DNA from 3 places in the Massilia scottii genome. Region 3 is predicted to be linked to each of the others. Evidence: predicted binding sites of a transcription regulator. Region 3 holds the regulator's gene; each other region holds the start of a gene.
What was found. The regulator FliA, encoded in region 3, starts transcription of late flagellar genes. The targets are predictions, from matches to a motif close to CTAAAGTTTNNNNNNNNNNNGCCGNTA.

Region 1 (2,267 bases), on a different contig from region 3:
TCGAGGTCGAAGTAGCGCCGGTGGCGACAGCGGCGGTGGTGCCGGTAACGCCGGCCGAGTCGATCGAGCCGACGGTCACCGAAGCGGCCGCGCTGTTGTTAGCCAGGGTAATGTTGTTACCAGCGGAGTTGGTCAGGACCAGGCCGTTGTTGGCATCATTGAGCTTGGCGGTCACGCCGGTTTTGGACGACACATCGTTAAAGGCGCTGACGGCCGATGCCAGGCCGGAAGCGTTGAGTGCGGCGCCAACGGTGAAGGTGACGTTGGCGGCAGTGCTGTTATCGGACGTGACAGCCAGCGAGTACACGCCGGCGGCGGTCAGGCTGACCGCTTCTTCGGTCTTGGCAGTGGCGGTCACACCGGTGGTCGAGGTGGCGCCATTGATGGTCGAAGCGAGCGACTGGGCGGTATCGGTCGCGGTCACGGCGATGTTCGACGTGGCCAGGCCTTGCAGGGCGAACGAGCCGGCGGTGTAGGCGGTGCCGGTGGTGGCCAGGGTGGTTGGCGCTTTTTCCGACAACTCGTTGTTACCGTAGTTGTTGGTACGGAAGTTGGCGGTGGTTGCCTGGATCGTCTGGCCGGCGTTGGCGCCAACCTGGAAGGTGGCGGTACCGAAGCTGCCGTCGAGCAGTTTCAGGCCGTTGAATTCCGACGTCTGGGAGATACGGTCGGCTTCCGACAACAGTTGACCGACCTCAGCCTGGATCGCCTTGCGGTCGCCAGCGGAGTTCGTCGCATTCGAGGACTGCACAGCCAGTTCACGTACACGCTGCAGAATGTTGCCCGTCGATTGCAAAGAACCTTCAGCCGTTTGCAACATCGAAACGCCGTCGTTGGCATTGCGCTTGGCTTGATCGAGACCGCGGATCTGGGAGGTGAAGCGTTCCGAAATGGCCAGGCCGGCGGCATCGTCCTTGGCGCTGTTAATACGCAAGCCGGAAGAGAGGCGTTGGAGCGAGGTCGACAGTGCGGAGGCCGAGGTGCCCAGATTGCGTTGTGCATTCAGCGATGCGACGTTGGTGTTGATTACGCTCATGGTAATACTCCTTGCAGATACTACTTATTCATGTTGGCAACTTGCCTTCGCTTTGGTCTGCCCCTTCGGTCCGGGACAATCACACCGCAGTCCTTTTTTGTAACGGGTTACCTGGCGGAAAGTTTAGTGATATCAGGCAGGTATATTTTTTATTTCGCCCCTCAAGCGGGCCCGGGTCGGGGCGCTTGACGGCAGCGTCCGCCAGAACTTGAGGGCCAAATAAAGGTAATTGCGGCCCTGTTTTTGCGCTGTGGAACGCTGTCCGGGCGCTCCTGAGTGATGTGGCCTGGATAAAAATGCTATTTCCATACAACATCGTATTTATCCGGAACAGGTAAAATCGCCGCCTGACATTGCCATACAACATTACCCCTTTCGGAAAACTCAACATGGATTACAGCGACAACCCGCCGGACGAGACCGTTTCGCGCGTGAACCTTCTTGCCAACATTGCATTGGCGATCGGCTTCCTCCTTCCCGTCTGGGCAGTCATGAAGGGGAACGGCGACGCCGAGATGGCCGGGGGTTTCATCGGCGGCAGCCTGGTTGCGGTATTCATCATCCTGCTGCTGCTCAAAGGCATCCTGAAGACGCATCCGCCGCTGCGCATGGCATGCGCCAAGCTGGTGGTCGCGATCGTCCTGATATTGATGTCGCTGGGTAAAATCGGCGCGATGAAGCGCGACATCGGCGCGATCCGCGCGGCGAGCCAGAGCCTGGTGGCGACCATGAACGAAAAGGGCGAGCCAAGCGGGCCGGCGGTACCGCAGGCCGCCAGTGAAGAAGCACGCCAGGTGGTGGCGTTCGTCAATGGCGCCGGCGCGCTGCTCAAACGCCAGGTGGCCGAGCGCGAACTGCTGGACAAGGAATTCGAAAAAATCGACATGAGCACCTTGCTGACGCCGCAGACGCTCACCTCGCGCAAGGGAATTGCCGATTCGCGCGCGAAAATGGCGCGCTACGTCGAGCTGATCGACCAGCGCGACAAGATGATCGTCGCCGCCGTCGAGGAAGGCCGCACCTATGTGCGCACGGCCAAGGTGCCGGAACAATACCGCAGCGAATCGAGCGCCAGGGCCAAGGTGGGCGAGGAGACGCTCAAGCACAACGCGGCCTTGTCCGCGGTCGGCAAGGAATTCATCAAGGGGGTGAACGACGTGCTCGACTTCGGCCAGTCGCAGCTCGGCAAAGCGAAGTTCCAGAATGGCAAGCTGATGTTTGCCAGCGAGCG
Region 2 (2,267 bases), on a different contig from region 3:
GGCGCTCTTGCCTTCGCTGGCCTTGGGGGCCGTGGTCAGGCCGGCGATCGTGCTGTTGAGTTCGTTATACGACTTGATGAAATTGTTCAGCGCCGTCTTCGCGCCCGTGCTGTCGCTGGTGATGTTGACGGTGCTGGTGCCGATCTTGAGCGCGCTGATGGTCACGCCCTGGATCGCTTCCGAGACATTGTTGCCCGGGCTGCTGATGGCCACGCCGTTGATCGACAGCTTGGTGTTTTGCGCCGCGCTGTTCTGCGTCATGTTCTGGGTGCCGTCGGCGGCATATCCCAGCAGGTTGCCGATGTCGGCGTCGCCCGACACGCCGATGCGCATGCTCGACGTTTCGCCGGTCTGCGACGAGGTCAGCACCAGGCGGTTGGGGCTGGCGCTGCCATCCGAAATGATGCTGGCGGTTACGCCCACGTTGGCCTTGTTGATGGCGTCACGGATGCCTTGCAGCGAGTTGTTGCTCGAATCGATGGTCACGGTGCGCGCCGAGCGCGTGGCATCCTGGGCAAACGCGGCGCCGGTGTAGGCGCCGTTGGTCAGGGTGCCGCCCGTGATGCTGCCGAATTCGAAGGTGAGCGTGGTGGCCGCGCCGCTGCCGATCAGCGCCGTGGTGCTGGCCTGGCCGGCCGCGGTCAGCGTCTGCGCCTGCGACAACTGGGTCACGTTGACGCTGTAGCTGCCCTTGACGGTATCCTTGGCGGCGCTTGCGGTGAGCACGGCCGGATCGGACGAGGAGGCGCCGACAGTCTTGAACTTGGTCGGGTCGGACAAGCCGCTGACGGCGGTCTGGAAGCCGCCCAGGGCGCCGCTGAGGGCACCGTAGGCCGACAACTTGGCCGTGTACGCCTTTTCCTTGTCCTGCATGGCGACGAAAGGCCGGCTCTCCGCCATCATCAGTTTATTGACGATGTCGTTGACGTCGATAGAGCCGCCTGAACTGACGGATGAAATGGCCACGAACGCCTCCTGGTAAAAGCATGAATATACTAAGTTAACGGCATCTTCTATCCATACTTTAGAGGGGTAATCCGGTGCTTGTTCGGTTTATCCCCGATTTATGCCTATTTGCATCAATTCTTGCCGGCATCTAACGATGGGCCGTACGGATGGGTTCAGGCGACCTGCCTGATCAGCAAACCCTGGACTTTTTCCAGCGCCTTGCCGATCTCGAGCGCCTCGGCGGTAGGCATCTGGCGGATCACTTCCTTGGTGGTCTGGTCGATCACCTTGACCACCGTGCGCTTGCTGTCGGCATCGATCGAAAACTCGATATTGCGCGACAGCGCCTGCATCGCCACGTTGATTTCGCCGACCACCTTGGTCACTTCGGCCGGGTCGGGTTCGGCCGCTTCCCTGGCGGCCTCGGTCTTGCCGGCGGCGGCCGGCGGTGCCGTCCGGCTGGCGGCGGTGGCCGCGCCGCTCTCGGGGGCGGCCGGGCGCAGCGGAGCAGCGGCTGCGGTGTTGTCCAAGGGGCGAAGTTCCATGACCGTATTCCTTTAACGAAAATTCCCCGGCGCGCAAAAAGCGGCCGGGGAGTGTAACGAAGCGGGGCCGATCAGCCGCGCAGCAGGGACAGCACGCCGTTCGGCAGCGAGTTGGCCTGGGCCAGCATCGCGGTACCTGCCTGCTGAAGGATCTGGCCGCGCGTCAGTTTGGCTGTTTCCGAAGCGAAGTCGGTATCCTGAATCCGGCTGCGCGAGGCAGACAGGTTTTCCGACGTCGACTGCAGGTTGGTGACGGCCGTTTCGAAGCGCGACTGCAGTGCGCCGAACGAAGCGCGCTGGCTGTTGACGTTGGCCAGGGCCGAGTCCAGCACTTTCAGCGCATCGGACGCGCCCTTGGCGGTCGAGACATCGATACCGGAGACGGTATTGAGCTTGGCGGCGCCGCCGGCGGTAAAGGCGGTCGAACCGCTGCTGCCGATCGAGAAACCCTTGTCCGAGTTCATCGACACATAACCCATCGAGGTCGAAGTAGCGCCGGTGGCGACAGCGGCGGTGGTGCCGGTAACGCCGGCCGAGTCGATCGAGCCGACGGTCACCGAAGCGGCCGCGCTGTTGTTAGCCAGGGTAATGTTGTTACCAGCGGAGTTGGTCAGGACCAGGCCGTTGTTGGCATCATTGAGCTTGGCGGTCACGCCGGTTTTCGACGACACATCGTTAAAGGCGCTGACGGCCGATGCCAGGCCGGAAGCGTTGAGTGCGGCGCCAACGGTGAAGGTGACGTTGGCGGCAGTGCTGTTATCGGACGTGACAGCC
Region 3 (2,267 bases):
TTTTCGAGCCGCATCGCTTCCGCGCGCCGTTTGATGAGCGGATCGGGCAGCACGATCAGCTGCGGCACATTGCTGCTGGCGACACTGGCCGTGCTCTTGTCCTTGCCGCCGAAGGCGTCGCCCAGCGACACCGAAAACACCTTGTACTTGCCTTCGTTGACGACCGAAATGGCGTACATCACGACAAAAAAGGCGAACAGCAGGGTGATGAAATCGGCGTACGAAATGAGCCAGCGTTCGTGATTTTCGTGCTCGGCTTCGTACTTTTTGCGCGCCATGGCTCAGGGCCGCGAGAGCAGGCAGGCAACGCGCTCTTCGATCACGCGCGAGTGGTCGCCGCTGGCGATGTCGTGAAAGACGTCGGTGAGGATTTCGTACTGGGTCACCCGTTCGGCGACGATGGTCTTGAGCTTGTTGGCGATCGGGTAGAAGAACATATTGGCCAGCCCGACGCCATACACGGTCGACACGAAGGCCACCGCGATGCCGCTGCCCAGCTTGGCCGGGTCGCTCAGGTTTTCCATCACGTGGATCAGGCCCAGCACCGCGCCCAGGATGCCGATGGTGGGCGAGTATCCGGCCGCCGACTCCCAGATTTTCACCGCTTGCCGCTCGCCGAATTCGTAGGCCGTCACTTCCATCTCCAGCAGGCTGCGCAGCTTGTCGGGGGCGATGCCGTCGACCACCAGGCGCAAGCCCTTCTGCACGAATTTATCCTTGTTGACGGCCATGTACTTTTCCAGCGAGAGCAGGCCGTCGCGCCGCGCATGCAAGCCCCACACGGCGATCTCGCGCGCCAGCCCGGCACGCTGGCTGGGGGGCGGCGAAAACACCCAGCGCAGCATGCGCACGCCGCGCATGAAGGTGGACGCTTCGCTTTGCAGCAGCACGGCGCCGGCGGTGCCGATGACGACGATGGCAAACGCCGCCGGCTGCACCAGGGAGGACAGCTTGCCGCCCTCCAGCGCCTGGCCGATCAGCAGGCCCGACAGCGCCAGGAAGATCCCCGCTACGCTGGCCCGGTCCACGCCTGCTCCTTCAAGGACGCCCGCAGGCGCGCGACCGCCTGGGTGTGCAATTGCGACACGCGCGATTCCGATACCCCCATGACGGCCCCGATCTCTTTCAGGTTCAGTTCTTCTTCGTAGTACAGGCCCATGAGGATTTTTTCGCGCGGCGGCAAGTTGTCGATGGCGTCGATGACGGCATGGCGGAAGTCGCCGTCGAGCAGGCTGCGCAGCGGATCGGCATCGTCCACCGCATAGCGGTCGAGGAAGCTGTCGTTGCCCCCTTCGTTGTCGTGGAAATCTTCGTAGTACACCAGCTGGTGGCCGCCGCCGTCGGTCAGCATGTCCTGGTAGTCGGCCAGGGAGAGCTTGAGACTCTTGGCCACTTCGGATTCGGTGGGCGGGTGGCCGAGCTGTTGCTGCAGGGTGCTCATCGCCGTTTCGATCTTGCGCATGTTCTGGCGCATCGAGCGCGGCAGCCAGTCGCTGCTGCGCAGTTCGTCGAGCATGGCGCCGCGGATGCGCAGCACGGCATAAGTCTCGAACTGGGCGCCGTGGGTTTCCTCATAGCGGGTGATGGCGTCGAGCAGGCCGATCATGCCGGCCTGGATCAGGTCGTCCACTTCGACGCTGGGCGGCAGCTTGGCCTTCATGTGGTGGGCGAGACGCTTCACCAACGGCATGTGCTCCGTCAGTAAATGGTTCTTGTCCGCTTTCCCTTTGACGGTGTACATAGTTATAAGTATGTTTTAAGAACCAAAATGGGAAGTCCCCCCTGTCCTGCCAAGTTGCGGCATGGCTGTCAGGGCAAAGCGCCCCGCCAGCTGGCGAAATGCCACCGAGGCGCCGGCCAGCGGGAACGCATCGACCACGGCCCGGCCCAAGCGCGCGGCCCGGTGCAGGTATTCGTCCGCCGGGACCGAGCCCATCGACGTGAGCTGTACGGCAAGGTAACGACTTGCCGCAGATGACATATTATCGTATACCACCTTGGCTTCGGCTTCGGATGCGCCCGTTACCAGAATTCCGAACGGACGGCGCCCCAACTGTTGCGAAAGTCGCTTGATGAGGGCGTAGGCGGCCGTGATCGAGGCGGCGCTGGTGGAGACCTGGACCACGATTTCGGCGCTGTCCATGACCGGCACCGGAAAGCTGTCGTCGTCGCCGAATTCGCCGTCGACGATGACGATGCCGGTCTGCTTGACCAGCACCTCGAAGGTCTTGGCCAGGCGCCGCGCTTCGTCCGGGCCGCCGCGCGCA

Region 1: the regulator FliA is predicted to act here: its motif matches at 1,223-1,249, upstream of RBA41_RS24760 (flagellin N-terminal helical domain-containing protein).
Region 2: the regulator FliA is predicted to act here: its motif matches at 1,002-1,028, upstream of fliD (flagellar filament capping protein FliD).

Annotation. Positions count from the first base shown of each region.
Region 1 covers NZ_JAVCWM010000022.1:30,965-33,231, forward strand. Annotated here, with positions in the region: gene RBA41_RS24760 (flagellin N-terminal helical domain-containing protein) at 1-1,036, opposite strand, end outside; gene RBA41_RS24765 (hypothetical protein) at 1,426-2,267, shown strand, end outside.
Region 2 covers NZ_JAVCWM010000022.1:25,397-27,663, forward strand. Annotated here, with positions in the region: gene fliD (flagellar filament capping protein FliD) at 1-966, opposite strand, end outside; gene RBA41_RS24745 (flagellar protein FlaG) at 1,122-1,493, opposite strand; gene RBA41_RS24750 (flagellin N-terminal helical domain-containing protein) at 1,565-2,267, opposite strand, start outside.
Region 3 covers NZ_JAVCWM010000007.1:304,006-306,272, reverse strand. Annotated here, with positions in the region: gene motD (flagellar motor protein MotD) at 1-278, opposite strand, end outside; gene RBA41_RS12650 (flagellar motor protein) at 282-1,028, opposite strand; gene RBA41_RS12645 (RNA polymerase sigma factor FliA) at 1,010-1,741, opposite strand; gene RBA41_RS12640 (MinD/ParA family ATP-binding protein) at 1,757-2,267, opposite strand, start outside.